Regions from separate parts of the Erythrobacter sp. HL-111 genome, predicted to be linked through region 3. Evidence: predicted binding sites of a transcription regulator. Region 3 holds the regulator's gene; each other region holds the start of a gene.
The links. The regulator LexA, encoded in region 3, represses DNA repair genes until DNA is damaged. The targets are predictions, from matches to a motif close to GTTCCNCNCTTGTTCT.
Positions count from the first base shown of each region.

Region 1 (9,687 bases), 250 kb from region 3:
TCGAACAGGCCGCGGGCCGCGTGCCGGTGATTGCGGGTTGCGGGTCGAACGACACGAGGAATGCGCTCCTCCACATGAATTTCTCGAAGAAGGCGGGGGCGGCGGCGGGCCTGTGCGTCGCGCCCTATTACAATCGTCCGAGCCAGGCCGGGCTGATCGCCCATTTCAGCTTCCTCGCCGAGAACAGCGACCTGCCGATCGTGCTCTACAACGTGCCGGGGCGGACCGTCACCGACATCGAGGACGAGACGGTGATCGAGCTGGTCAGGCGTTATCCCGACCGGATCGTCGCAATCAAGGACGCGAGCGGCGACCTCTCGCGTGTTGCCGACCACCGCATGGGGATCGGGCGCGACTTCTGCCAATTGTCGGGCAATGACGAATTGTGGCTGCCGCACAGCGCGGCCGGCGGCAGCGGCGCGATCTCGGTCACCGCCAATGTCGCGCCGAAACTGTGCGCCGAGTTCCACGATGCGATCGCGGCGAACGAGCTGGCGAAGGCACGCGAGCTCAACGACCGGCTCTTTCCGCTCCATTACGCGATGTTCTCCGATGCCAGCCCTGCGCCGGTCAAATATGCGCTCAGCCGCGTGATGGAGGATGTCACCGACGAGGTTCGCCTGCCGCTCGTCCCGGCGAGCGAAGCCTCGCGCAGGGCCGTCGACGAAGCGCTCGAATTCGCCGGGCTGATCTAGCCGCCGGCAAGCGGCGGGTTGTGCTTCTCGACGAAGGCGACCGCCGCTTCGAGCATCGCCCGGCGCGTTTCGGCCCGGGACAGCCAGTGATCCTCGCCATCGAGCGTGACGAATTCGAACGGCTTGCCCGCATCCTTCAGCTTGTCGGCCATCCGCAGCGAATGGGTGTAAGGCACGACCGTGTCGTCGCGCCCATGGATCAGCAGGATCGGCGCATCCGCGCGGTCCGCCAGGCGAAGCGGCGAGACGTCGTTCCACAGGCCCGGATCGCCCAGTTGTTCGCGCAGCGCGATCCGGGTCGTGCGCGCGCGCCCGCTGGCGCGGTAATCCTCCATGTACATGTCGCGAATGTCGCTGACCGGCGCGACCGCGACAGCGCATTTGTAAAGGCCCTGCTGGACCGTCACGCCCGCCAGCGCGGCATAGCCGCCATAGGAGGCGCCCACGATGCAGGCGCGATCCGGATCGACGATCCCCGCCTCGGCGAGCGCTTTGAGCCCGTCCGACTTGTCGGTCTGCATCTTGCGTCCCCATTCGCCGTAGCCGGCCCGGCGGAAGGCGGCGTCGCGGTGGGTGCTGCCGCGGAAATTGGGCTGGAACACGGCATAGCCGCGCGAGGCGAAGGCCTGGGCCCACCAGTCGAATTCGGGATAGTCCGCCGCCCCCGGCCCGCCATGCGGGAGCAGGACCAGCGGCAGGTCCTTCGCCTCTCGGCCCGGAGGCAGGGTGAGAATTCCGTCCATCTCCAGCCCGTCGGCGGCGGTATAGGCGAAGGTCGATATCGCGCCGACCGCGGCCGGCACGATCGCCTGGCGTTCATAGGCGATGGCGTTGGCGCGGTTCGTTTCGAGATCGACCGCATAGACCGTTCCCGAATCCAGGTTGCCGCTGGTGCGCACGATCACGTCGGACAGATCGGCGGTCCAGTCGTACATCGTCGCCTCGAACTGCGCGAAGGCTTCGCGCACCCGCTCGGCCTTGTCCTGCAGCGTCTCGTCGGCGAAGACGTGGCGCTCGCTTTCGCCCTCGCCCTGGGTGTAGCCCATCAGGTGCCCGGTTTCGGGGTTCCAGAACAGCCGCTCGAACCCGGTCTCGGAAAGGAACGGCCGGGGTTCGCCGCCCGCCTGGCCGATCTCCCACCAGAGGGAGCGATCCTGCCCCTGTTCGACATAGATCAGGCTCGATCCGTCGAAGCCGAGGCCGACCAGCGCGACCGCGCCGCGTTCCTGCCGGCCTTCGGCGATCGCGGAGCCGCCGGCATTGCGGATCGTCCACTGGCCGCTCATGGCGCTGATCTCCAGCGTGTAGGCGACCTCGCCGTTCGCATCCACGATCCAGTCCTTGTCGAACCCTTCGCGTGCGGCGGCGCTGATCTTCTCGACCTTGAAATCCTCGAGGCTGACCTTGAAGAGGTGCGGGCGCCCGTGGTCGAATTCATAGCCGATGCGCGACCCCGACGCTCTTCGCGCAAGCTCCATCCCGCCGAAAAAGCCGTAGTAATGCCCGTCGATCCGGCGGATGCCGTAATTGCCGACGATCGAATCGAGATAGCGCGGGATGTCTCCGAAGATCACGTTGCCTTCCAGTCCGTCCACGATCGGCAGCACGCGCGCGATCTCGAATTCGGCCTTGTCGGTGGTGAAGCCCAGCGGCAGGTCCTCGGTCTGGCTGGTGATGATGAGCAGGCGTTCCTCGCCGATCCAGCGGACCCCGCGGATCTTCATGTCATTGACCGCGACGGCGCGGATCGGCGTGGACTGGTCTTGCAGCGCCACCAGCATCCGTTCGCCATTGACCGTGGCGACGAGCGCGATCCGGTCGCCCGAGGGCGAAATCGCGGTGAACTCGACCTCGGGCAGGTTGCCGTATTCGCTCAGCGGCAATGCCGGGACAGCCTGCGCGGGCACAGTGAAAAAGGCGAGGAACAGCGCAAGCGCGCCGATCCATGCGGCGAGACGACGACCCATGAAACCCCCTGTTCGACCCACGGCAAGATTCCGCAGCAGCCTGACTATGCGAGACTTTCGGGCAATTTCAAGCGCGTTTGGCGCAACCCGTGCGCGCGGGATTTGCGAGAGCGGCGCGCAGGGCCTATGGCGCTCGCCACCATGGTCCGTCCCAAACCCAAGACTTTCGACAAGCAGAAGATCGTCGCCGAGAATCGCCGCGCCCGGTTCGACTACACCATCGAGGACACGTTCGAGGCCGGGCTTGCTCTCCAGGGGACCGAGGTCAAGGCGCTGCGCGCGGGCGAGGCGTCGATCGCGGAAAGCTATGCCGAGGTGAAGGACGGAGAGGTCTGGCTCGTCAATTCGAACATCCCCGAATACAGCCACGGCAACCGCCAGAACCACGAACCGCGCCGGCCGCGCAAGCTGCTGCTGCACGCTCGCGAGATCGGTCGCATGTTCGGCGCGGTGGAGCGCAAGGGCATGACGCTGGTCCCGCTCTCGATCTATTTCAACGGGCAGGGCCGGGCGAAGGTCGAACTGGCGCTCGCCAAGGGCAAGCAGGCGCATGACAAGCGCCAGTCGATCAAGGAGCGCGACTGGAAGCGCGACAAGGCCCGCCTGCTGCGTGAGCGCGGCTGAACGCCGGGATCGCGCCGGGCGCGCGCCGCGCGGCCACCCTTTTGCGGGACGTCCGGTTCACCCACTGGTCATGGGCCGCGCGGTACCCATATCGACCGAGATGACACGGCACCCGAACCCCGACGCGGAGCGCTTGCCTTCCCGGCTTTTCGGGCGCAAAGGCCGCGATTGTTCATGATCCGCGATCTCTTCTCGAATTTCCGCTCGAAGACCTGGGCTGCGGACACGATTCGTCGCTACATGCCGACGCGCGAACAGATGGCGAAGAACCGCTGGCTGGCGCCGATCGCCCATCGTTTCCTGTCGCCCGAATTGTGGCGCTTCACCCGCCGCTCGGTCCCGCGCGGGGTGGCGCTCGGGCTGTTCGCGGCCTTCATCATTCCGCTGGGCCAGATCTTCCTCGCCGCCTTCCTTGCGCTGCCCGCGCGCGCCAACGTGCCGCTCGCCGCGCTCGTGACCTTCGTCACCAATCCCTTCACGCTGGCCTTCTGGATCGTGATCGCCAATCGGATCGGCGCATTCATGCTCCGGATCGATGCCGCGACCGCAGGCTATGCGACCGGCCAGATCGAGAACACCTGGTGGCAGGCCTTCGTCGATTTCTCCCAGATGGCCGGGGTGACGGTGGTGGGCTTTCTCGTCCTCGCGATCGTATCGGCCGGACTCGGCTATGTCGTGGCGAGCGCGATCTGGCGCGTCATAGTCGCGCGCAAGCGGGCAAAACGTCTCGCGCTGATGGAAGCGCGTCTCGACCGCAGGCTGAACGCCAACTAGGAAGGCTCCCTGACGGGCGCCCCGGTCGTACCGGCCGGGGCTCGATGCCACTGACGGGCGAGGCAAGGGCGTGCGAGGGGTGATGAGGTCGGCCGAAGCGACAGACGGCAGGGATGAAGGCGCGTTCGGGCCGGGCGCCGTGCTGGTCGCCGCGCTCGCACTCAGCATCGCGGTCGTCTACCTCGCCACTTTCGACGGCATCGTGACCCTCGTCTATGCCGCCGGCACTGCGGCCCTGCTCGCAGGGGCGCTCGCGTTCGAGCGCCTGCGCCGCGAACCCGCCGCCGAGGTGCCCCCCGCGTCCGACTGGACGGTCACCGCCGCCGCGATCGAGGGGCTGGGGGCCGAGGCCGGCGAGGCCGTCGCGATCACCGACCGGGCGAACCGGCTGGTCTGCGCCAACAGCGGCTTCATCGACGCCTTCGGAGGGGACAGCGCGCCGCCCCTCCTGCCGGCCGAGCGGCCCGCGCTCGAGGCGCTGACCCGCCTCGCGCGCGAGGCCTGGCGCGAGGGACACGCGGCGGCCGAGGATCTCTCGATCGCGGCGGACGGGAGCGAGGCGCCGTGGCAGGTCGCGGTCACGCGGGCGGGGCGGGGCGAGGACCATCTCGTTTGGCGCTTTCGCCGGATCGAGGCGGCGAGCGCCGCCTTGCTGGTCGACCTCGACCTCGGCGGGCCGTTCGGCCGGATGCTGAGCCGTGCGGGGATCGAGGCCGCGGTCGTCTCGGCCGACGGGCTGGTGCGCTCGGTCAGCGCGGGCTTTGCCGAGCGCGCGGCGGGCGATGAAAGCGCGACGCTGGTCGGCCAGGACTTCGTCGGCTTCCTGCGCTCGGACGAGCGCGAGCGGATCTTCTTTGCGCGCGAGGGGCGGGGCGGGACGCCGCAGACGCTGATCGACGTGCCGCTCACCGACACCCCGCCCGGCAAGGCGCCGGCGAGCGAGCCGGTCGCGGGCGACACGCTGATGCTGCTGGTCGACAGCGGGGTCGGGGTCGGCAGCAGCTGGGACGGGGCGATGCAGGCGGGCGTGGCGCAGCTCGACGCGCTGCTTTCGCAGCTTCCGCTCGGCCTCGCCATGACCGATCGCGACGGGCGCTTCCTGTTCGGCAACGAGGCGTTCCTGCGGTCGGTCGACCGCGAGGGGCGGGGGCTGCCGTCCTTCCCGACCGACCTCGTCGTGCGCGAGGACAAGGCGGCCTTGTCCGACGCGGTGCGCCGCCACGGGCGCGGCCCCGCGACGAGCGGGGACATGGCGGTGCGGCTCGTCTCCAGCCCCGAGGAACCGGTCTCGATGGGGCTTGCGGGCGTGCGCGGGCTGGGCGAGGCGTCGGTGCTCATCAGCCTCGCCGATTCGACGCAGGAGAACCAGCTGAGGCGCCAGGTCGCGCAGGCCACCAAGATGCAGGCGGTCGGCCAGCTCGCGGGCGGGGTGGCGCATGATTTCAACAACGTGCTGACCGCGATCATCGGGACCTGCGACCTCATGCTGTTGCGGCACACGCCGGGCGACAGCGATTACGACGACATCCAGCAGATCCGTGCCAATTCGAACCGCGCCGCCGCGCTGACCTGGCAATTGCTCGCCTTCTCGCGCCAGCAGACCCTCCGCCCGGAAATCCTGCAACTGCCCGACGTGGTGAGCGAGGTGAGCCCGCTCATCAAGCGGCTGCTGGGCGAGAAGATCACCTACTACGTCCAGCACGATCGCAACCTCGGGCCGGTCCGCGCCGATCCGCAGCAGCTCGGACAGGTCATCATGAACCTCGCGGTCAATGCGCGCGACGCGATCCAGTCCAGCGGTGGGGGTGCCGGGCGCATCTCGCTCCTCACCCGCAGCCTGCAGGCGACCGAGGTGATCAAGCTCGGCAGCGAGGTCCTGCCCGCTGCCGATTACACTGTGCTGATCGTGCAGGACACGGGCGGCGGCATTCCGCCGCACGTGCTGCCCAAGCTGTTCGAGCCCTTCTTCACGACCAAGGAACGGGGCAAGGGCATCGGGCTCGGCCTGTCGACCGCCTACGGCATCGTCAAGCAGTCGGGCGGCTTCATCTTCGCCGACAACTTGCTCGACAAGCAGGGCCGGCCAACCGGCGCGCGCTTCACGATCTATTTCCCGGTGCACCGCGGCGAGGTGCCGAGGAAGCGCGAGCCGCTCGAGCCGGTTACGTCCTCCGACTGGTCCGCGGGCGGGCGCATCCTGCTGGTCGAGGACGAGGACATGGTCCGCGCCGTCGCCGAGCGCGCGCTGGCCCGCGCCGGATACGACGTCACCGCCTGCCCCGGGGGCGAAGAGGGGCTCGAGGCGTTGGGCGCGCAAGGGGAGGCCGAACCCTTCGACCTCGTCGTGAGCGATGTCGTGATGCCCGGCATGGACGGCCCGGCGATGGTTCGCGCGATCCGCGAAAAGCATCCCGATATGCCGGTGCTGTTCATGTCGGGCTATGCCGAGGAACAGCTGCGAAAGGACATCGACATTCCCGACATGCATTTCATCGCCAAGCCGTTCAGCGTCGCGGCGATCTCCGACAAGGTCGCCTCCGTCATGCGGATCGCCCGCAAGGCGCGCGCCGACGCTTCCGGATAGGATCCTTGCGGGGCGGGGGCGAATTTCTTTCGTTCCCTACTTGTTCCATGAGAACAAATGGAATACACGTTCCTTCGTGAAAGGGCTGGTCGAAAACCGGCAGGTCACCCCTAGGCAAGCGAAGGAGTGCGTGCGATGGCTACTCAATTGAAGCTGGTAGAGAAGGAAAAGGACGTGGACCGCCAGAAGGCTCTCGACGCCGCGCTTGCCCAGATCGACCGGGCATTCGGCAAGGGTTCGGCGATGAAGCTGGGCCAGAAGGAAGCGATGCAGGTCGAATCGATCTCGACCGGATCGCTCGGGCTCGACATCGCGCTGGGCGTGGGCGGCCTGCCCAAGGGCCGCGTGATCGAGGTCTACGGCCCGGAAAGCTCGGGCAAGACGACGCTCGCGCTCCACGTCATCGCCGAAGCGCAGAAAGCCGGCGGCACCGCGGCCTTCGTCGATGCGGAGCACGCGCTGGATCCGGTCTATGCCAGGAAGCTCGGCGTCGACATCGACGAACTGATCGTCTCGCAGCCCGACACCGGCGAACAGGCGCTCGAGATCACGGATACGCTGGTGCGGTCGAACGCGATCGACGTGCTGGTGGTCGATTCGGTTGCCGCGCTCGTTCCCCGGGCCGAGATCGAAGGCGAGATGGGCGATTCGCACGTCGGCCTGCAGGCCCGCCTGATGAGCCAGTCGCTGCGCAAGCTGACCGGTTCGATCAACCGCTCGAAATGCATGGTGATCTTCATCAACCAGCTGCGGATGAAGATCGGCGTGATGTACGGCAATCCGGAAACGACGACGGGCGGCAACGCGCTGAAGTTCTACGCCTCGGTCCGCCTCGACATCCGCCGCACCGGCCAGATCAAGGACCGCGACGAGATCATCGGCAACTCGACCCGGGTGAAAGTGGTCAAGAACAAGGTCGCGCCGCCCTTCAAGCAGGTCGAATTCGACATCATGTACGGCGAGGGCATTTCCAAGATCGGCGAGATCCTCGACCTCGGCGTGAAGGCCGGCATCGTCGAGAAGTCGGGAAGCTGGTTCTCCTATGACAGCATCCGCATCGGCCAGGGCCGCGAGAACGCCAAGACCTACCTCAAGGAAAACCCCGAGGTCTGCGACCGGCTCGAAGCCGCGATCCGCGGCAAGACCGACGAGGTCGCCGAGGAAATGATGACGGGTCCGGACGCGGATTCGGAAGACTGACGGGCGGGCGAACGGCCCGCACGAAGGGCCGGGGGCCAGTCACCCGGAACAATTGCGAAACCGGCGCTTGGCCGTGGCCTTTCGATGGCCGCGCGAAGGCGCCGGTTTTCCTTTGTCTCCCGCGGCGGCGGGCCGGGAGGCACGGCGCGGCTTGCCGCCCGGCCCCGCATTGCCTAACTGCCGGTTCATGCAAACGCCTGTCCGCAGCCTCACGCGAAACGAACGCCCATGACGTCGACCAATGACATCCGCCGCTCCTTCCTCGATTATTTCGGCAAGGCCGGACACGCACAGGTGCAGAGCGCCCCGCTCGTCCCCTACAACGATCCGACGCTCATGTTCGTCAACGCGGGGATGGTGCCGTTCAAGAACGTCTTCACCGGGCTCGAAACGCCGCCCGGGCCGCGCGCGACCTCGGCCCAGAAATGCGTGCGCGCGGGGGGCAAGCACAATGACCTCGACAATGTCGGCTACACCGCGCGGCACCACACCTTCTTCGAGATGCTCGGCAACTTTTCCTTCGGCGACTATTTCAAGGCCGAAGCGATCGAGCACGCCTGGACCTTGCTCACCCGGGAATGGGGCCTGCCGGCGGAAAGGCTGACGGCGACCGTCTACCACGACGACGACGAGGCCTTCGATCTCTGGCGGAAGATTTCCGGCCTGCCCGAAGAGCGCATCATCCGCATCGCGACGGCCGACAATTTCTGGTCGATGGGCGAAACCGGGCCGTGCGGGCCGTGTTCGGAAATCTTCTACGACCATGGCGAGCACATCCCCGGCGGCCCTCCCGGCAGCCCGGACGAGGACGGCGATCGCTTCGTCGAGATCTGGAATCTCGTCTTCATGCAGTTCGACCAGCAGGCCGACGGCACGCGCCGCGACCTGCCGAGCCCCTCGATCGACACCGGGATGGGGATCGAACGCATCGCCGCAGTGCTCCAGGGCGTGCACGACAATTACGACACCGACACCTTCAAGGCGCTGATCGCGGCCTCGGAAAACCTCACCGGCATGGCCGCCGCGGGCGAGCACGCGAGCAGCCACCGCGTCATCGCCGACCACCTGCGCTCGACCTCCTTCCTGATGGCGGACGGGGTGCTGCCCTCGAACGAGGGGCGCGGCTATGTCCTGCGCCGGATCATGCGCCGCGCCATGCGCCATGCCCACCTCCTCGGTGCCGAGCAGCCGCTGATGCACCGGCTCGTCGGGCATCTCGTGACCGAGATGGGGCAGGCCTATCCCGAACTCGTGCGCGGCCAGGCCCTGATCGAGGAGGTGCTGCTGCGCGAGGAGACTCAGTTCAGGAAAACGCTGGAGAAGGGCCTCAAGCTGCTCGACGAGGCGACCGCCGACCTGTCCGAGGGCGGCGAGCTCGACGGGGAGACCGCGTTCAGGCTCTACGACACCTACGGCTTTCCCTTCGACCTCACCCGGGACGCCCTGCGCGCCCGCGGGCTCGGCGTGGACCAGGCCGGCTTCGACGAGGCCATGGACCGCCAGAAAGCGGCCGCGCGCGCGGCGTGGAAGGGTTCGGGCGAAGCGGCTTCGGGTGAGGTCTGGTTCGACATCGCCGAACGCGAAGGTGCCAGCGAGTTCACCGGCTACGCCGCGACTTCGGGCGAGGGCCGCGTGGTCGCGATCCTCAGGGACGGGAAGGAGGTCGATACGGCCGAGGTGGGCGAGGAAGTGGTCATCCTCACCAACCAGACCCCGTTCTACGGCGAAAGCGGCGGGCAGAGCGGCGACACCGGCACGATCACCACCCCGGCAGGCCTGCGCGCGGTGGTCACCGACACCTCGAAGCCGCTCGGCCGGCTCCACGCGCATCACGCCCGGATCG
Region 1 covers NZ_LT629743.1:1,051,139-1,060,825, reverse strand. Annotated here, with positions in the region: gene dapA (4-hydroxy-tetrahydrodipicolinate synthase) at 1-695, shown strand, start outside; gene BLU08_RS05025 (S9 family peptidase) at 692-2,662, opposite strand; gene smpB (SsrA-binding protein SmpB) at 2,804-3,286, shown strand; gene BLU08_RS05015 (DUF2062 domain-containing protein) at 3,527-4,060, shown strand; gene BLU08_RS05010 (response regulator) at 4,143-6,644, shown strand; gene recA (recombinase RecA) at 6,780-7,844, shown strand; gene alaS (alanine--tRNA ligase) at 8,073-9,687, shown strand, end outside.
Region 1: recA (recombinase RecA) is a predicted target of LexA. The motif match lies at 6,676-6,691, and genes of this name have one in related genera.

Region 2 (9,687 bases), 210 kb from region 3:
CGCCGATCGTCGCGCTGCTGCTGGGCGTGACCGACATCGCCGTGCCGTGGGAGACGCTGCTGCTTTCGGTCGCGCTCTACGTGGTCGTGCCGCTTGCCGCCGGGGCCTTCGTGCGTCGCCGCCTGCTCGCCTCGCACGCGGGGGACGAGCGCGCCGTGGCGGATTTCACCGGGCGAATGAAGCCGCTCTCGGTGATCGGCCTGCTGGCGACCGTGCTGCTGTTGTTCGGTTTCCAGGCCGAAACCATCGTCGCGCGCCCGCTGCTGGTGGTGCTGATCGCGGTGCCGATCATCGTGCAGAGCTACGGGATCTTCTTCATCGCCTATGGCTGGGCCAAGGCGTGGAACGTGCCGCACGCCATCGCGGCCCCGTGCGCGCTTATCGGAACGTCGAATTTCTTCGAGTTGGCGGTGGCGGTCGCCATCGGCCTGTTCGGGCTGGGCAGCGGGGCCGCGCTTGCCACCGTGGTCGGCGTGCTGGTGGAGGTGCCGGTGATGCTCTCGCTGGTGGCGATCGCCAATCGCACGCGCGGCAGCTTCGCGCCCGGCGACGGCTGACCCCGGCCGGGGATCGGGCCGCTCCGGCCTAGTCCACCACCGTCACGAAGCTGTCGATGACGCGCTTTTCGCCAGCGTCCGCGAAATTGATCGTCAGCTTGTTGCCTTCCTGGTCGATCACGCAGCCCGTACCGAACTTGTCGTGGCGGACGATCGCGCCGATCGCGATGTCGGAACGCGCCTGCCCGGCAAAGCTCGCCGCGGAGCGACCGCTCTCGCGGATGCGCTGCTGCTTCGTCTCGTATCCGCTCGCGATCGCGCGCTGCCAGCCGGGGCCGCGGGCCTGGGCGCGTTCGGGGCGGTCGCGGGCGACGTGGGCGAAGGGGTCCTCGTTCTCCGACCAGTTCGCCCGCCACAGCGAGGCGCCGCCGGTGAGCGTCGTTTCCTGCTCGATGTGCTCTTCGGGCAGTTCCTCGATGAAGCGCGAGGGGATGGAGCTCGTCCACTGGCCGTAGATGCGGCGATTGGCGGCGTGCAGGATCATGCAGCGCCGCCGCGCGCGGGTGATCGCGACATAGGCGAGGCGGCGCTCCTCTTCGAGGCTGGCGAGCCCCCCTTCGTCGAGCGCGCGCTGCGAGGGGAACACGCCTTCCTCCCAGCCGACGCAGAACACGTGGTCGAATTCGAGCCCCTTGGCCGCGTGGATCGTCATGATCGTCACCGTTTCCTCGTCCTCGCGCCCGTCGGTGTCCATGACAAGGCTGACGTGCTCGAGGAAATCGCCCAGCGTCTCGTATTCCTCCATCGCGCGGGCGAGTTCGGTGAGGTTTTCCGCGCGCCCCGCGCTTTCGGCCGAGCGGTCGGCGGCGAGCATGGCGTTGTAGCCCGATTCCTCGAGCACGAGGCGCAGCAGGTCGGCCGGCGTCATCTCCTCCGCCGCCGCGCGCCAGCTCAGGAATTGCCTCAGCAGCGCGCCGATCGTGTTCGCGGCGCGTTTCGGCAATTCGTCGCTGTCCGCCAGTTGCAGCGAGGCGGCGGCCAGCGGCAGGCCCACGCGCCGCGCGTGCTGGTGCATCTTCTCCAGCGTCTTCGCGCCCAGCCCGCGCCTGGGCTGGTTGTAGATGCGTTCGAAGGCGAGATCGTCCTGCGGCTGGGCGATGACGCGCAGGTAGGCGAGCGCATCGCGGATCTCGGCGCGTTCGTAGAAGCGGAAACCGCCGATGATCCGGTAATTGACCCCGATCTGGATGAAACGGTCCTCGAATTCGCGGGTCTGGTACTGCGCGCGCACGAGGATCGCGACCTGGTCCAGCGGCGCGCCTTCGCCCTCGAGCCGTTCGATCTCCTCCCCGACGCGGCGCGCTTCCTCGGGCGCGTCCCACACGCCGATGACGCGGACCTTCTCGCCCCCGTTCGCCTCGGTCCACAAGGTCTTGTCGTGGCGCTGCGAATTGGCGCGGATAAGGCCCGAGGCGGCGCCGAGGATGTGCGGGGTCGAACGGTAGTTCTGTTCGAGCTTTATCACGTGGGCGCCGGGAAAATCCTTCTCGAAGCGCAGGATGTTCGCCACTTCCGCCCCGCGCCAGGAATAGATCGACTGGTCGTCGTCGCCCACCACGCAGATGTTCTTATGTTCCTGCGCGAGCAGGCGTAGCCAGAGATACTGGACCGCGTTCGTGTCCTGGTATTCGTCGACAAGGATGTAGCGGAAGCGCTGCTGGTATTCGGCCAGCACGTCGTGGCGGGCCCGGAAGATGTTGAGCACGTGCAGCATCAGGTCGCCGAAATCGCAGGCGTTGAGCGCCTTCAGCCGGTCCTGGTAGGCACGGTAGAGCGCCTGTCCGCGACCATTGGCATAGGCTTCGCTTTCGGCCGGATCAAGATCCTCGGGGTTGAGCCCGCGGTTCTTCCAGCGGTCGATGAGGCCGGCGAGCTGGCGCGCGGGCCAGCGTTTCTCGTCGAGGTCGCTGTCGGCGATGAGCTGCTTCAGCAGTCGCAGCTGATCGTCGGTGTCGATGATCGTGTAGTTCGCCTCGAGCCCCGCCAGTTCCGCATGGCGGCGCAGCATCTTGGCGCAGACCGAATGGAAGGTGCCGAGCCACGGCATCCCTTCCGCGCCCTGGCCGAGCAGCGCCCCGACACGCTCGCGCATTTCGCGCGCGGCCTTGTTGGTGAAGGTGACGCAGAGGATCTGCGAGGGATAGGCGCGCCGCGTCGCCACCAGGTGGGCGAGCCGGGCGGTGAGCGCGGCGGTCTTGCCCGTGCCGGCCCCGGCGAGCATCAGCACCGGCCCCTCGGTGGTCAGCACCGCCTCGCGCTGCGGCGGGTTGAGCCGCGCGGCATAGGGCGGAACTTCGCCTTGCGCGGAGGCGGGGAGGGGGCTGCGGTCGGTCATGATATCCCCGCGAACAGGTAGGGAACGCAGCCGGTTCCCGCAACCCGCGAGGGACGGTTTTCGACCATTGCTTCGGCAGGGGCGACGGACGGTGGAACCCGGAAAATTCGGAACCTCACGCCCCGGCATCCCATTGATCAGGTGCAAGCAAACGACATGGAGGAGCTGATATCATGAGGAATTTTCTAGCAATCACCGCCGCCGCCGTCCTTTCCGCCGGGATCGCCATGCCCGCCGCTGCCCAGGATGACGGGCAGTCGCAGGACGCGGACTGGAAGGCGAAGTCGCCCGAAATCGTCGAGCGCAACGACGAAGGCAAGGCCATCAAGGTCCGCGTCGAGGGCGAGGAATACGAAGTCTGCATGAGCGAATCGCAGGATTCCTGCATCCAGCCGCGCGCCGCGGGCCTCGATTGGGGCGACTACCCGGCGAGGGACTTTCCGGAAGATCGTCGCGGCTGAGGCGAACAGGCACATCGGCACGATGAAAGGGCGGCCTTCGGTCGCCCTTTTTCGTGCGCGCCATCGGTCCGTCCCGGTGCGCCCACGCCTCCCGGCGGGTCGTGCCTGCTTCGGGACGCAGGGCAGGGCGCGCGGGTTCGCAGGCCGGACCTGCTGGCCCATGGTGGCGCTGCCCGGGGGCGAGGGGATGCGCCCACCGGGCCGCAAGGAAGTCCGCGTTCGAGCACGCGAGGGTCTGGAAACGAAGGAGAATCCCATGCGGAAATCACATATCTGGCTTTACGGTGTCGCCGCGGCGACGGTGGCGGTCGTCGCCTTTGCCCCGGCGAGCGCGCAGGACACGATGCCGCCCCAGCCGACAAGGCCCGATACCACGCCGCCGCAGCCGACGAGGCCCGACACCATGCCGCCCGAGCCGACGAGGCCCGACACCATGCCGACCGATCGCACGGATCCCGGCACGATGCGGGAACTGACGCCGGACGAGCAGGCCCAGCGGGACGCCTGGCCCGCCGAGCGGCAGAGCGCCTACGACGCCTGGCCCGAAGACACGAAGAGCTACTACTGGAGCCTCACCCCCGAACGGCAGGAGATCTTCTGGCGCCTGCGCGACGAGGACAAGATCGCCATCACCCGGATGGGCGCCGACCGCCAGGAAGCCTCGTGGAAGGTGCTCGAGCAGCGGATGGCGAACCCGCCCTCGGACGGCTGACCTAGGCCGGACCCGATCCCGGATCGGCGGGGGCTCCATTCGGGGAAGCGGGACGCAGCAGCGTGAGCTTGCCCTTGCCCTTGCCGATGCGGCGTTCGGTTTCGACCTCGAGGCCCTTGACCGCGACCTCCTCGGCCTTGCCGGTCTCGAGCGCGATCCACGTCGCCTCGCCGATCCAGCCGAGGCGCAGCATCCGGTCGAGCGCGACGCTGCCCGCGCCGGTGCCATAGGGCGGATCGGCGAGCACGAGGTCGAGCGGTTCGCGCGCCGCCCGCAGGCCCATGACCGATCCCGCCTCCACGCTCGCGCGGGCGCCCGCATCGAGCGCCCTTATGTTCGCCCGGATCGCACTCAGCGCGGCGCGGTCCTGCTCGACGAACAGGCAATGCGCCGCCCCGCGCGAAAGCGCCTCCAGCCCCAGCGCGCCGCTGCCGGCGAAGAGGTCCGCGGCCCGCAACCCCTCGAAACTGCCGAGCCGGCTCGTCAGCATGTTGAACAAGGTCTCGCGCGTGCGGTCGGCGGTGGGGCGGGTCGCCTCGCCCTTCGGCGCCTCGATCCGCCGCCCGCGCCATTCCCCGGCGATGATCCTCACCGCTCGCCCTTCTTCAGGGTGCTCATGAAACGGCCGAGATCCTGCTTGCGGATGCGCGCGGCCTGTCCCCGCGGCAGGTCGCCGAGTTCGAAGGGGCCATAGGCGGTGCGGATCAGGCGGTTGACCTTGAGCCCGAGCCATTCGAGCACCCGGCGCACCTCGCGGTTCTTGCCCTCGGTGATGGTCATCTCGATCCAGATGTTGCGGCCCGACCCGCGTTCGAGATTGGCGTCGATCGAGCCGTAGCGCACGCCTTCGATCTCCACCCCTTCGATGAGATCGTCGAGCTGCGCCTGCGACACGTCGCCGAAGGCGCGGGCGCGGTAGGTGCGCGGCACGGCGGAAGAAGGCAGTTCCATCCGCCGCTTGAGTTCCCCGTCATTGGTGAGCAGCAGCAGGCCCTCGGTGTTGATGTCGAGCCTGCCCACCGGCATCACCCGCGGCGCGTCGCTGGGCAGGGCGTTGACCAGCGCATCGTAGATCGTCGAGCGGCCCCCCGGATCGCGCTCCGCCGTGATGAGGCCGGTCGGCTTGTGAAACGCGAAAAGCTGCGTCTCCTCGGGCGCGGCGACCGGCTTTCCATCGACGGCGACGCCCCGCAGGCTGGTGAGGAAGGTCGCGGGGCTTTCCACCGGCTTGCCATCGAGCGCGACGCGCCCTTCGGCGATCATCCGTTCGACCTCGCGGCGGCTGGCAACCCCGGCGCGGGCGAGCAGTTTCGCGATCCGGTCCCCTTCGGGGCGGTCGTCGTGGCGGGGCGGCTTGGTGGGCATGGCGCGCGCCTAGGCGCTCAGTTGGCGGCCCGCAAGGCGTCCCGCACCAGTTCGTCGAAGCGCACGATCCCGCCTTCGAGCGTGCCGAGCGTCAGATGCGGCACCGCGCCCGATGCGAGCCCCTGCTGGCCCAGTTCGGCGGCGCGGAAATCCTCGCTGGCGAAGACCCCGCCGTCGAGCAGCGCCCAGCTGCGCTCCCAGTGATTGCGCGCCTTGTCGCTCTTCGGTTCTTCGGGGATGAGCATGAAGTCCTCGACCAGGGTGAGATCGTGGGCCTGCGGCATCAGTACCATGACGTTCACGTAATCGGGGCTGGGGACGATGATCGTGGCAGGCATCAATTGATAGGCGAAGGTCACGACGCGCCGCAATTGCGCCATGTCGGTGAGGTCGATCTTCTCCATCTCCTCGAGCCGCCCCACCGCGGAACGCTGGTGCGGGCCGACCTGATCGCCCGCCGTGATCCCGTCCTTGAAGAACGGCCCGATCGTCTTCGCGTGGAGGCGGGTGACGTGATAGCTTTCGAGGAAGGCATCCATGATGAGCTTCCAGTTGCCCTTCACCTCGTGCATCTTGCGGCGGAACAGGTGCGCCTCGGGCATTCCCAGCGCCGCGAAATCGGCTCCGAGGTTTCGGGCATCGGAAAAATCCGCGCCTTCGCGCGGCGCGAACCAGATGAGGCCGCCCGCCTCGATGCTCGGCAATTCGACGAGGCCGTATTGCGACTTGTCGAGGCCGGGGAAGGTCTCCGGCCGCGGCAGCGCGAGAAGCTTGCCGTCGAGCCGGTAGGTCCAGGCGTGATAGGGGCACACGAGGCGCTTCGCGCAGACCGCCTCCTCGCCTTCGACCAGCCGCGTGCCGCGATGGCGGCAGACATTGAGGAAGACGTGGGCGCGGCCCTCGCCGTCGCGGGTGACGAGCAGCGGACGCCCGGTCGCATCGTGCGGCACGGCCATGCCGGGATCGGGCAGCAGCGCCGATGGGCACAGCACCTGCGGCATCCGGTCGAACAGCGCGGCCTTTTCGCGCGCGAAGTGCTCTGCGCTCGTGTAATTGCTCGCCGGGACCGTGGCGATCCCCGCGGCCGCGCGCCCCGCGCCGTGCCGGATCGCCTCGGCGAGCGCGAGCTGGCCTGCGGTGGGCCGATGGTGCGGCGGCGAATCTGTTGATGCGGTTGTGCCGGTGTTCATGGCGGCGTTCCTATTTCCTCTCTCTACCCCTAATGGTGCAGCAATATGGGGATCACGACAAGGATGCGAGCGAATGGCTGAGGCTGGGGTGACCCCGAAGCGGGACCTGTGGGGCTCGTTCCGGCCCTATCTGGAAAAGGAATCGCTCGCCGCGTTCTTTCTCGGCGTTTCGTCGGGCTTTCCCTTCGCGCTGCTGGCCGCGACGCTGACGACGCGGCTGGCGCAGGAGGGGATCGAGAAAGCGACCGTCACCGCCTTCACGCTCGCCTTTCTCGTCTACAACGTGAAATTCCTGTGGGCGTGGGTGATCGATGCGGTCACGCTTCCGGTGATCGGCCGGCTGGGCCAGCGGGTGAGCTGGATGATCGTGATCGGCTTCCTCGCCATCGCGGCGACGATCAATCTCGCCGTCGCCGACCCGCGGCAGGACATCGTCTGGGTTGCTGTCTCGGCCGTCATGCTCGGGACGGCGGGCGCGACGTTCGACATCATCATCGACGCCTACCGGATCGAGACGCTCAAGCCCTACCAGCTCGGCACGGGTTCGGGGATGAGCCAGTATGGCTGGCGCATCGGCGCGGCCGGCGCGGGCGGTCTTGCGCTGGTGGTCGCCGCACGCAGCGACTGGACGGTGGCCTATGCGGTGTGTTCGATCTTTGCGCTGCCGGCCATGCTGACCGCCCTGATCCTGGGCGAGCCCGCGCGCCACCAGAAGCAGGCCGAGCGGCGCAGCCTGGTCGAGATGGCCCGCGCGATCGCGGATCCCTTCTCCGAGTTCTTCCGTCGCAACGGCGCCTGGCTGGTCCTGCTGTTCATCCTCGTCCACAAGATCGGCGACACGCTTGCGAACCTCACCTTCCGCCTGCTGTTCGAGGATCTCGGCTTCAGCAACGACGAGATCGCGATCTACGATGTCGGGGTCGGATTCTGGGCGCTCATCATCGGCGTGTTCGTGGGCGGGATCATCTATGCCCGCCTCGGGCTCAAGAAATCGGTGCTGATCGCGCTCATCCTGATGGCGGTTTCCAATGTCAGCTTTGCCGCGCTGGCCGCTGCGGGCGATTCCAATCTCGGCATGGCGGCCGCGATCGGGTTCGAGAATTTCGCCAGCGGCTATGGCGGGGTGGTGGTGGTCGCCTATTTCTCGGCGTTGTGCGACCTGCGTTTCACCGCCGCGCAATATGCCCTGATCAGCGCGGGGGCGAGCATTGTCGGGCGGCTGCTGACCGGAACGACCGCGGGCGCGCTGATCGACTGGATCGGCTATGTCAATTTCTACCTTCTCACGACGGTCGCCGCGCTCCCCGGGATCGTGCTGTTCTGGTGGATGATGCGCGCCGGACTGGTCGACGATGCGATGGGAACCGCCGGAACCCGGCCCGCGCCCGAGGATGCCTGACGCAAGGGCGGTTCCGGCCGCGGCGCGAGCTTCGTGCAGGCCGGAAAAATCGCGGCAGGACAGGGAAACAGGGGCGGCCGGTCCGATGCGGCCGGACCGGGAAATCCCTAGTCCGGCAGCTCGCCGTTGAGGCGCAGCGCCTCGCCCGCGAGGTAGAGCGAACCCGCGATCAGCACCGGCAGGCCGTCATCGCGGATCATCGCCATCGCGCCCGGCAGGTCGGGCGCGGCCGCTGCGCGCGGGCCGAATGCCTCGGGCGGATGCGTCTCGTGCCCGGGCACAGGAACGATGGTGAGCGAGGCGATGGTTTCGCCGAGCGGGCGGATCAACGCCAGCGGGTTCTTGTTCGCAAGCATCCCGAGCACGAGATGAACGCGCCGGCCCCTGAAATGGGCGCCCAGCACCTCCCCCGCGCTCGGATTGTGCCCCCCGTCGAGCAATGTTTCGCGGCCGCCCGTCAGCGGGCCGGGCCTGAGGCGCTGGAGCCGCGCGGGCCACGTCGCGGTGCGAAGGCCCCGCTCGATCGCCTCCCGCGATACCGCCACGCCTTGCTGCGCGCGCAGCATGGCGATCGCAAGGCCCGCATTGGCGACCTGGTGCGCGCCGGGCAGCGCGGGAAAGGGGAGGTCGAGCGCGCCGTGGTCATCGCGATAGGCGAGCCGCCCGTCCGCTTCGCGCGCCTCCCACGCATCGCCCTGCACGAGCAGCGGCGCGCCGAACCGCTCCGCCTGCGCCATAACCGCGCCTGCGGGCAGGGGATCGTGGCGCAGCGTCACCAGCGGCACGCCCGGCTTGGCGATCCCCGCCTTTTCGAATCCGATCCGCGCCATGGGCTCTGCGGGCGTGCCGTCCTCGGGCGCGAGCAGGAACTTCTCGTGATCGAGCCCCAGCGCCGCGATGCCGCAGGCCGCCAGCGCGCCGGGTTCGAGCAGGTTGGTCGCATCGAAGCGGCCACCCATGCCGACCTCGACCACGCAGGCATCGGCGGGCACGCGCGCGAAGGCGGTGAAGGCGGCGGCGATGGTGACTTCGAAGAAACTGGGATGCAGGTCCTCCCCCGCATCGAGCACCTCTTCGAGCAGGTCGGCCAGCATCGCGTCGTCGATCAGCTTTCCGGCGAGCCTTATGCGCTCGTTGTAGCGCACGAGGTGGGGGCTGGTGGTGACGTGGACACGATACTCTTCGGCCTCCAGCATCGCCCGCAGGAAGGCGCAGACCGAGCCCTTGCCGTTGGTCCCGGCGACATGGAAGACCGGCGGCAGCGCGCGGTGCGGGTTGCCGAGCCGCTCCATCAACGCGCGGATGGTGTCGAGCCCGAGCCGCCCCTGCGGGACGCTCAGGCGGGAAAGCCGGTCGAGCTGGGATTGAACGCGCGGATCGTCCGACCGCCCGAAATCGAGCGGCTTCATTTCGAGCCCCTCCCCTCAATGGGAGGGGTTGGAGAGGGAAGTGACACGCCGGGAAGTCGGGAAACCCACCCCCCGGACCCCTCCCACACGGGAGGGGGAGAAATCACGCCGCCTTTACCGGCTGAAGATAGCCGAGCACTCGTGCCAGCGTCGCCTTCAGGTCGCGGCGGTGCACCACCATGTCGACCATGCCGTGCTTGTGGAGATATTCGGCGCGCTGGAAGCCTTCGGGCAATTGCTCGCGGATCGTGTCCTGGAT
Region 2 covers NZ_LT629743.1:1,005,217-1,014,903, reverse strand. Annotated here, with positions in the region: gene arsB (ACR3 family arsenite efflux transporter) at 1-557, shown strand, start outside; gene BLU08_RS04830 (UvrD-helicase domain-containing protein) at 586-2,892, opposite strand; gene BLU08_RS04825 (hypothetical protein) at 3,066-3,353, shown strand; gene BLU08_RS15085 (hypothetical protein) at 3,610-4,065, shown strand; gene rsmD (16S rRNA (guanine(966)-N(2))-methyltransferase RsmD) at 4,067-4,657, opposite strand; gene BLU08_RS04810 (pseudouridine synthase) at 4,654-5,430, opposite strand; gene BLU08_RS04805 (aromatic ring-hydroxylating dioxygenase subunit alpha) at 5,448-6,620, opposite strand; gene BLU08_RS04800 (MFS transporter) at 6,694-8,019, shown strand; gene BLU08_RS04795 (folylpolyglutamate synthase/dihydrofolate synthase family protein) at 8,127-9,428, opposite strand; gene accD (acetyl-CoA carboxylase, carboxyltransferase subunit beta) at 9,532-9,687, opposite strand, start outside.
Region 2: BLU08_RS04830 (UvrD-helicase domain-containing protein) is a predicted target of LexA. The motif match lies at 2,903-2,918, and genes of this name have one in related genera.

Region 3 (9,687 bases):
TGGAGCAGGACGCCCTCGTTGCCGTCGATATAGGTCAGTGCGCTCTCGCAGCTCGCGGTCGACTTGTAGCCCGGATCGAAGGTGAAGCGCCCGGTCGACCCGTAAAGCTTGCGGATGTCGACGACATCCGGTCCGGTGCTGCCGCTGAGGACGGGAAATTCATGCGTTTCGCCGCCAAGCTCGAGTGTCGCGTGCTTGTCTGCCAAGATGTGTCTCCTGCTCAATCCTTTTGCCCCTCTTCGCGCCTCCGCGCGGCGGCCCGGTCAGGCCGCCTGCGCGTCGAGCCGTGCCAGGGCTTCATCCCGTCCCAGAAGGACCAGAACATCGAAAATACCGGGCGAGGTCGTCGTCCCGGTGAGTGCGGCGCGCATCGGTTGCGCCAGCTTGCCGAGGCCCAATCCCAGTTCCTCCGCGAGCGCCTTCGTAGTGGCTTCGAGAGCCTCGCTTGTCCAGCGATTTTCCTGTGCAAGCCGGCTTGAAATCAATGCAAGGCGCGAGCGTGCTTCGGCGTCGAGCAGGCCCGCCGCTTTCTCGGTCATTTCGAGCGGGCGAGTGGCGAAAAGAAAGCCGGCACCGTCGGCGATTTCGTTGAGATTGCGCGCGCGGACCTTGAGCACCGGCATGGCCTCGATCAGCAGGTCCCGGTCGGCGCCCGCGGGCAGGCGCGGCAGGACGAGGTCGGCGAGCAGCGAGTCATCGGCTTCGCGGATGTAGTGCCCGTTGAGGTTCTCGAGCTTCTTCATGTCGAAGCGCGACGGGCTCCGGCCGACACCGGCGAGGTCGAACAGTTCGATCGCCTCGGTGCGGGTGATCTCCTCGCGGTCGCCGTGCCCCCAGCCGAGCCGCAGGAGGTAGTTGAACATGGCATCGGCGAGGATCCCGAGCTCGTCGCGGTAGGTCGAAACGCCGACCGCCCCGTGGCGCTTCGACATCTTTGCCCCGTCGGGTCCGTGGATCAGCGGGATGTGGGCATAGACCGGATCGTCCCAGCCGCCTTCGACCTCCTGCATCGCGCGGTAGATGGGGAGCTGACGGAAGGCGTTGTTGAGATGGTCGTCGCCGCGGATGACGTGGGTCACGCCCATGTCGCGGTCGTCGACCACCACCGCGAGCATGTAGGTCGGCGTCCCGTCGGCGCGCAGGAGGATGTAGTCGTCGATCTCCTCGTTGGCGACCGAGACGCTGCCCTGCACGCGGTCCTCGATCGTGGTCACGCCGGTGAGCGGGGTCTTGAGCCGGATCGTGTAGGCAGCACCCGCGGGTGCCTCGCCCGGGTCGCGGTCGCGCCAGCGCCCGTCGTAGCGCATCGGCTTCTTCTGCGCGCGCTGTTCCGCCCGCATCGCCTCCAGCTCCTCGGGCGTGGCGAAGCACTTGTAGGCATGGCCCGCCTCGAGCAGCTTGCGCGCGACCTCGGCATGGCGTTCGGCGCGATGCGACTGGAAGACGGGCGGCTCGTCGTAATCGAGGCCGAGCCAGTCGAGCCCTTCGAGGATCTTGTCGATCGCCTCCTGCGTCGAACGCTTCCTGTCGGTGTCCTCGATCCGCAGGAGAGCCTTGCCCCCGTGATGGCGCGCGTAAAGCCAGTTGAACAACGCCGTGCGCGCGCCGCCGATATGGAGGAAGCCGGTCGGCGAGGGGGCGAAGCGGGTGACGACGGATGCGGTGCTATCGCTTGCCATGGAGGGCGAATTCCTTTTCTATGCGGCGACTTTCCGAATGGCCTTGACCCTGGGGGGAGGCGGCCTGTGGGCGATGTGCCGATCATTCCGATGGGAGACGGTGGCGACGGCAGCACCGTTGCCGGGGCCGCCGCCGGACGGTCTTCCGCGCGCCCTTGGCAAACGCGCCCCGGATTGTCCAGCGGCGGCGGGGATGCAGGCCTCGCGAGCGCGGCGCTCGACCGGGCCGAGCGCTTCCTCGCCGAGGCGGGGTTCGACCGGGCGCCCTGGCTCGCGGTGGTCTTCGCCAGCGGGATCCTCGCCTGGTTCGCGCTGTCGGACCCCTGGCAGTGGATGGGCGCGATCGGCGGCGGGATCCTGCTCGCGCTGACGGCGCTGGCGGTATGGCCCGCCGGGTCCGCCATCGCCGACCGGCGCGGGCACCTGCGCCGCGCGATGATCGCGGTCGGCCTCGTCTTTTCGGCGGGCATCGCGGTGATCTGGGTGCGCTCGGAGATCGTCGGGGCCGAGCCGATCGACCGGCCCTCGATCGAGCGCGTCCAGGGCTATGTCCTAGAACGCGAGGACCAGCCCGCCGAGCGGCGCATCCGGCTGACCCTCGCGGTGCGCGACGCATCGACCGGGCAGGGCCGCAAGATCCGGGTCAATGTCCCGGCCGATGCGCTCGCCCCGGTCGAGGCCGCTGCGGGCGAAGGCGCGCTGGCCGAAGGGGCGGTGGTGCGGATGCGGGTCCGCCTGATGCCGCCTGCGAGCCCGATGCTTCCGGGAGCCTATGATTTCGCCCGCACCGCCTGGTTCAGCGGGCTGGCCGCGACCGGGAGCATGATCGGCGAACTCGAACTGGTCGAACCCGCGCCGGGCGGTTTCGGCATAGCCCCGGTCCAGCGTGGGCTGTCCGCCCATGTCCGGGCGCGGGTCGAGGGCTCGGCGGGGACCATCGCCGCCGCCTTCGCGAGCGGGGATCGCGGCGCGATCGATCGGGCTGACGAGGAGGCGATGCGCGATGCCGGGCTCACCCATCTGCTCTCGATCAGCGGCCTGCACGTGAGCGCGGTCATCGCCGCGGCCTATCTCGCCGCGCTGCGCGTGCTGGCGCTGTTCCCCGCGATCGCGCTGAGGGTCCGGCTGCCGGTGCTGGCCGCGGCCTGCGGGGCGATCGCGGGGATCGGTTACACCTTGCTGACCGGGGCGGAGGTGCCGACCGTCAGGAGCTGCGTCGCCGCCCTCCTGGTGCTGGTCGCGCTTGCCATGGGGCGCGATGCGCTGTCGCTCAGGATGGTTGCGGCGGCGGCCTTCGCGGTCATGCTGCTGTGGCCCGAAAGCGTGATCGGGCCGAGCTTCCAGATGAGCTTCTGCGCCGTCCTCGCGATCGTCGCGCTGTCCGCCTCGGGGCCGGTGCGCGCCTTCCTCGCCCCGCGCGAGGAGGCGTGGTGGCGCCATGCCGGGCGGCGCGTCGTCATGCTGTTCGTCACCGGGCTCGTGATCGAGATCGCGCTGATGCCGATCGTCCTCTATCACTTCCACCGGGCCGGGCTCTACGGGGCGCTCGCCAATGTCGTCGCGATCCCGCTTGTCACCTTCGTGTCGATGCCGATGATCGCGCTTGGGCTGCTGCTGGACCTTGCCGGGCTCGGCGGGCCGGTCTGGTGGCTGGTGCAGGCCTCGCTCGACCTACTGCTCGGCATCGCCCATGTCACCGCGGCGCAGCCGGGCGCGGTCAAGCTGATGCCGCAGATGGGCCCGCTCACCATCTTCCTGTTTACCGCCGGGGGATTGTGGCTCGCGCTGTGGACGGGGCGAGCCCGCCTTTGGGGACTGGTCCCGGCCGCGATCGCCACGGCGATGCTGCTTGCCACTCCCATTCCCGACGTCCTGATCGACCGCGAGGGGCGGCACGTCGGCATCACGATCGAGACCGCGCAGGGCGGCCGGCGTCTCCTGTCGCTGCGCGACACGCGGTCGGAATACAGCCGCGACAACCTGCTCGAACTCGCGAGCGTCACCGCGGACCCGATCCCGCTCGCGAACTGGCCGGGGGCACGCTGTTCGCGGGCGTTCTGCGTGCTCAGGATCGAGCGCGGCGGGCGCGAATGGACCCTGATGATGGCGCGCAACCGCGAATGGATCGAGGAGGACCTGCTCGCCGAAGCCTGCGCCGCATCCGACATCGTCGTCGCCGACCGCTTCCTGCCGCGTTCCTGTCGGCCGCGCTGGCTGAAGGCGGATCGCAAGCTGCTGCTGCGGACCGGGGGCCTCGCGCTCGATCTCGAACGCGGGCGCATCACCAGCGTGGCCGAGGGGCAGGGCGAGCATGGCTGGTGGCGCGGTTGGCGCGATTGAAGGCCGCGCGGGACCGGCGACTGGTCCGGGCGAGGCGGATCCGACCGCAAGCGGCCCCGCATGTCGAAGCCGCCATGTCCCTCGATCCTCTGGAAGCGGCAGGCCTGCGCTCGCCCCGGACCGCCCGCGGGCGGCACCATCGCATTCGGCGCTGCCGCCCGCCGCGATCGCCGGGCAGACGGCAGCCCCGGATCAGTGGTAGCGCCGCAGGAGCCCTGCGAGCTTGCCTTGGACCTGCACTTCCTCGGGCCGATAGACCTGCGGTTCGTAGGCCGCATTGGCCGGGTCGAGCCGGATCGCGCCGCCTTCCTTGCGGAGGAACTTGAGCGTCGCTTCCTCGCCGCGCACCAGCGCCACGACGATTTCCCCGTCGCGGGCCGTGTCGGTCCGTTTCACCAGGGCGAAATCGCCGTCGAAAATGCCGGCCTCGATCATCGAATCCCCCGACACCTCGAGCGCGTAGTGTTCGCCCGGGCCGAGCAGGGCGGCAGGCACGGGCAGCGAGTTCTGCCCCTCCAGCGCCTCGATCGGGGCGCCCGCGGCGATCCGGCCGTGCAGCGGGATCTCGATCACGTCATTGGCCGGTTCGGGCGCGGCGCGCATGGTGCGCGAAACCGAGGCGACCGCGTCATTCGCCGCATCGAGGCCCGGCGTGGCGCGCCCGCCGGGCACCGCATCCTCGGGCTGCCGGATCACTTCGAGCGCGCGCGCGCGGTTGGGCAGGCGGCGGATGAACCCGCGTTCCTCGAGCGCGGAGATCAGCCGGTGAACGCCCGACTTGCTCTTGAGGTCGAGCGCTTCCTTCATTTCCTCGAAACTGGGCGAGACGCCGGTTTCCTCCAGCCGCTGCTGGATGAAGCGGATCAGTTCGTGCTGCTTTGCGGTCAGCATAGATATTCTCCCACGGGAGCCAGCGCACGCGCCGGACCGCGCACGCAGGACTTTACGGCACACCCGCGAGAGGCACCGCGAAAAGGTGCATGGCGGGCACTGTCGAACACCGAAAAGGTGAACGAATAAGGAACGAATAGGCAACCGGGTTCGTCAAGTCAAGCCGCTCCACCGCGGAAACCCGCGCGATTCAGGCGCCGTGGAGGGGAAAGACCATGACTTCCTCGCCCGCGCGCAGCGGGGCGGCGCCGGCCGACCGGTCGATCAGGCAGTTCGCCGCGGCGAGGGCGGTGAGAGCGCTCGAATCCTGCGAACCGGCCTCGCGCACGACCCGGCCGTCATGGACCGCGCGCAGGAATGTCCGCCGCGCCCCGGCCGCGGGCAGGTCCTCGCCCGCACGCATGGCGACCGGGCGGGGCAGGGAAGCGGTCGCCCCCATCGCCGCGCGAACCAGCGGCAGGACGAAGAGAAAAGCCGTGACGAAGCTCGACACGGGATTGCCCGGCAGGCCGATGACGACCTGCGGCGGGGCGTCGCCGCGCGCGCGGGTCGCGACGAGAAGCGGCTTGCCCGGCTTGATCGCGACCTTCCAGAACGCGATCGCGGCCCCCCGGTCGGCCAGCGCCTGGCGCACGAGGTCGTGATCGCCGACCGATGCGCCGCCGCTCGTCACGAGGATGTCGGCATCCTCGGCTTCCTCCAGCGCAGCGGCTAGCGCTTCGAGCGTGTCCGCCACCGGGCCGAGCCGTATCGCACGCACCCCGAGCGGGGCGAGCTGGGCCGCCAGCATCGCCCCGTTCGAGGCCGGGACCTGCCCCGGTCCGCAGGCGGCAGGATCGCGCACGAGTTCGTCCCCGCTGTCGAGCACCGCCACGCGCGGCACCGCGGCCACGGCGCAGCGCGCATGGCCCGCGGCGAGCGCGAGAGCGATCTGCGCCGGACCGAGGACGGTTCCCTTGGAAAGGACCGTGCTGTCCTGCTCGAAATCGAAGCCGCGCCGCCGCACGTGGGACCCGGCCGGCGGCATTTGCGCGCAGCGCACCGTCCCGTCATCGACCAGCGCGTCCTCCTTGAGCAGGACCCGGTCGGCGCCCTGCGGCATCAGCGCTCCGGTCGAGATCCGAATGGCCTCGCCCGAGCCGAGGGTGCGGGCGAATGGGTGTCCGGCGCGGCTCTCGCCCACCACGCGCCACTGAACGGAGCCTCCATCGGCGGCGAGGGCATAGCCGTCCATCGCCGAGAGGTCGGCGGCAGGCTGGCTGCGCGCGGCGAAGAGATCGGCGGCGAGCACCCGGCCGAAGGAATCCTCGATCGCAACGTCCTCGGCGCGCACGGGCGGGGCGAGGGCGAGCAGCCGGGCCTGCGCGTCTTCGAGCGGAAGCGGTCCGGTCATGCTTTCCCGGCGGGCGCGTGCCAGTCGCCGCTCTTGCCGCCGCGCTTCTCGACCAGGCGGACCTCGCCGATCACCATCCCCTTGTCGATCGACTTCGCCATGTCGTAGATCGTGAGCAGCGCCATCGTGACTGCCACCATCGCCTCCATCTCGACCCCGGTCCGGCCCGTCAGCGAGGCGCTCGCCGTCACCCGGACCGCGGCCTGCGGGCTGTCCTCGAAGGTGAAATCGAGGCTCACCGCCTCCAGCGCCAAGGGGTGGCACAGCGGGATGAGGTCGCCGGTGCGCTTGGCCGCCATGATCCCGGCGATGCGCGCGGCGCCCAGCACGTCGCCCTTGGGCGCATCGCCCGCCCGGATGGCGGCGAGGGCCGCGGGGCTCATCGCGATCCGGCCCGAGGCGACCGCGAGCCGGGCGGTCGCGGCCTTGCCGCCGACATCGACCATGCGAACGGTGCCGTCCTCGCCGAGATGTGTGAGCTTGCTCATTCGTGTCGCTCCCTTGCGCCCGTCAATGCCATGGGAGCAGCCCCGCGAACAGTCGCGCCGTCGCAGGCCCGTTCAGCCGCCAAGCAGTTCCCGAGTCGCCGCTGCGATGTCGGGCGCGCGCATCAGGCTTTCCCCGACGAGGAAGCAACGCACGCCCGCCGCCGCCAGCCGCTCGCAATCGGCGTGGGACCCGATGCCGCTTTCGCCGACGATCAGCGCGCCCTGCGGGGCGAGCGGGGCGAGCCTTTCGGTCACGGCAAGGCTTGTCTCGAAGGTGCGAAGGTCGCGGTTGTTGATCCCGATCAGGCGGGAGCTGAGGTGCTTTGCGGCGCGTTCGAGTTCGCCCTCGTCGTGGATTTCGACCAGCACGTCCATGCCGAGCGCAAGCGCCGCGGCCTCGATCTCGGCCATCTGCGCGTCCTCCAGCGCGGCGACGATCACGAGCACCGCATCCGCCCCGATCGCGCGCGCTTCGATGCATTGCCACGGATCGATCATGAAATCCTTGCGCAGGACCGGCAGGCTCGAGGCGCTGCGGGCGGCGACGAGGTAGTCCTCGTGCCCCTGGAAATAGGGCGCATCGGTCAGCACGGAAAGACAGGCCGCGCCGCCCGCCGCGTAGTCGCGGGCATGGTCGCCGGGGCGGAAATCCTCGCGGATCAGGCCCTTGGAAGGGCTCGCCCGCTTGATTTCCGCGACGAGGCCGAAGCCCCCGGCGCTCGCTTCGCGCAGGGCCGCCTCGAACCCGCGCGGGGCCGCGGCGCGCGCGGCCGCGGCTTCGAGTTCGCCGAGCGAGATCGCGTTCCGGCGGGCGGCGACGATCTCGCGCTTGGCGGCGCAGATTTCCTCGAGCTTGTTCATGAAATTCGGCCTCCCGGCATTGCCCTGTTGGAAAGGCGGCAAGTCATACCGCCAGCGCGATCCAGCGTTCGAGCAGGCGGCGCGCCGCCCCCGAATCGATCGCTTCGGCGGCCATGGCGATCCGGTCGCGCCACGCCTCGCCCCGCTTCGCCACGCGCAGCGCGCCGGCGGCGTTGAACAGGACCGCGTCGCGATAGGGTCCGGGAGCGCCCATCAGCAGCGCCTTGAGCGCGGCGGCGTTGTGCGCCGCATCGTCGCCGCGGATCGCCTCGATCGGAGCGCGCGGGAGGCCCGCGTCGGCGGGCTCAGCGCGCTGCATCTCGAAACTGTGACCGGTCACGACCGCGACCTCGTTGCCGCCGGCAAGGCTGAGCTCGTCGAGCCCCTCGTCGCCCGAGACGATCAGCGAGCAACCCGTGCCGAGCCGTGCCATCGCGCCCGCGTAGATCGGCACGTAGGCCGGCCGGGCAATCCCGATGAGCTGGCTCGCGACGCGCGCGGGGTTGGACAGCGGGCCCATCAGGTTGAAGATCGTGCGCCGCCCGATCCGCACCCGGATGGGCTGGATGCGCGCCATCGCCGGGTGGTGGTTCCTGGCGAAGAGAAAGCAGATGCCGATCTCGGCCAGCGTCCTTTCCGCGGTCCGCCCGGCGGCGTCCATGTCGAGCCCGAGCGCTTCCAAGGTGTCCGCCGCCCCCGCCTTGGACGAGGCCGCGCGGTTGCCGTGTTTCGCCACGGGCACCCCGCAGGCCGCGACGACCAGGCTGACCGCGGTCGAAACGTTCAGGGTATGGTGCCCATCGCCGCCCGTGCCGCAGACGTCGATCGCGTCTTCGGGCGCATCGATCGGGATCAGCCGCGCGCGCAGCGCCCGCGCCGCGCCCGCGATTTCGTCGGAGGTCTCGCCGCGATCGGTAAGATCGATCAGGAAGCGCTCGATCTCCTCCTCGTCCGGTTCCCCGTCGAGCAGGACGCCGAAGGCGCGCTCGGCCTCGGCTTCGGACAGGGGGCGGGAAATGTCGGGCAGCAGGCTCATCGCGAAACAACCTTTTCGGGCAGGGCCGTCTCGATCCCGCAGAGCTTCGCGAAATTGGCGAGCAGGGCATGGCCGTGCTCGGTCGCGATGCTTTCGGGGTGGAACTGGACGCCGTGAATGGGCAGCTCTGCGTGGCGCAGGCCCATCACCGAAAGGTGATCGCCGCCCGGCGTTTCGGCATGGGCGTTGGCGATCAGGATTTCGGGCGCATCGACCACTTCGAGGCTGTGATAGCGCGTCGCGGTGAAAGGGGAGGGCAGGCCCGCGAACACGCCCGTCGCGTCATGCGTGACCGGCGATGTCTTGCCATGCATCAACCCGCCGCGCACGACGCGCCCGCCGAAATGCTGCCCGATCGCCTGATGGCCGAGGCACACGCCGAGCAGCGGCTTTCCCGCGTCCGCGCAGGCCGCGACGAGATCGAGGCTCACCCCCGCCTCATTCGGCGTGCAGGGGCCGGGGGAGATGAGGAAGCCTCTCGCGCCCGTGGCCAGCGCTTCGGAAGCCGAAATCGCGTCGTTGCGCTCCACCCGCACCTGCGCGCCCAGTTCCATGAGGTAATGGACGAGGTTGAAGGTGAAGCTGTCGTAATTGTCGATGACGAGGATCATGTCTTGCCTGCCAGCTTGTCCGTCGCCCGCACGAGGCCGTCCACGATGCCCGGCTCGCCCGCGGAATGGCCCGCATCGTGGACGATCCACAGCTCGGCCTCGGGCCAGGCCTTCTTCACCTCCCACGCGCTGGTTGGCGGGGTGCAGATGTCGTGGCGGCCCTGCAAGATGATGCCGGGGATGTGGCGGATGCGGTCCATGTTCGCGAGGAGCTGGCCTTCTTCGAGGAAGAAGTCCTCGAGGAAGAAGCGCGCGCAGATGCGGGCGAAGGGAACCGCCTTGGCCGGGTCGGCGAATTCGTCGAGAAGCGCCTCGTTCGGGAGCAGGGTCGCGACCGTGCCCTCCCACAGCGACCATTCGCGCGCCGCGGCGAGGCGGGTGTCCTCGT
Region 3 covers NZ_LT629743.1:797,840-807,526, reverse strand. Annotated here, with positions in the region: gene BLU08_RS03845 (citrate synthase) at 1-206, opposite strand, end outside; gene gltX (glutamate--tRNA ligase) at 264-1,679, opposite strand; gene BLU08_RS03835 (ComEC/Rec2 family competence protein) at 1,854-4,019, shown strand; gene lexA (transcriptional repressor LexA) at 4,212-4,910, opposite strand; gene glp (gephyrin-like molybdotransferase Glp) at 5,101-6,303, opposite strand; gene moaC (cyclic pyranopterin monophosphate synthase MoaC) at 6,300-6,791, opposite strand; gene trpC (indole-3-glycerol phosphate synthase TrpC) at 6,864-7,652, opposite strand; gene trpD (anthranilate phosphoribosyltransferase) at 7,696-8,688, opposite strand; gene BLU08_RS03805 (aminodeoxychorismate/anthranilate synthase component II) at 8,685-9,299, opposite strand; gene pip (prolyl aminopeptidase) at 9,296-9,687, opposite strand, start outside.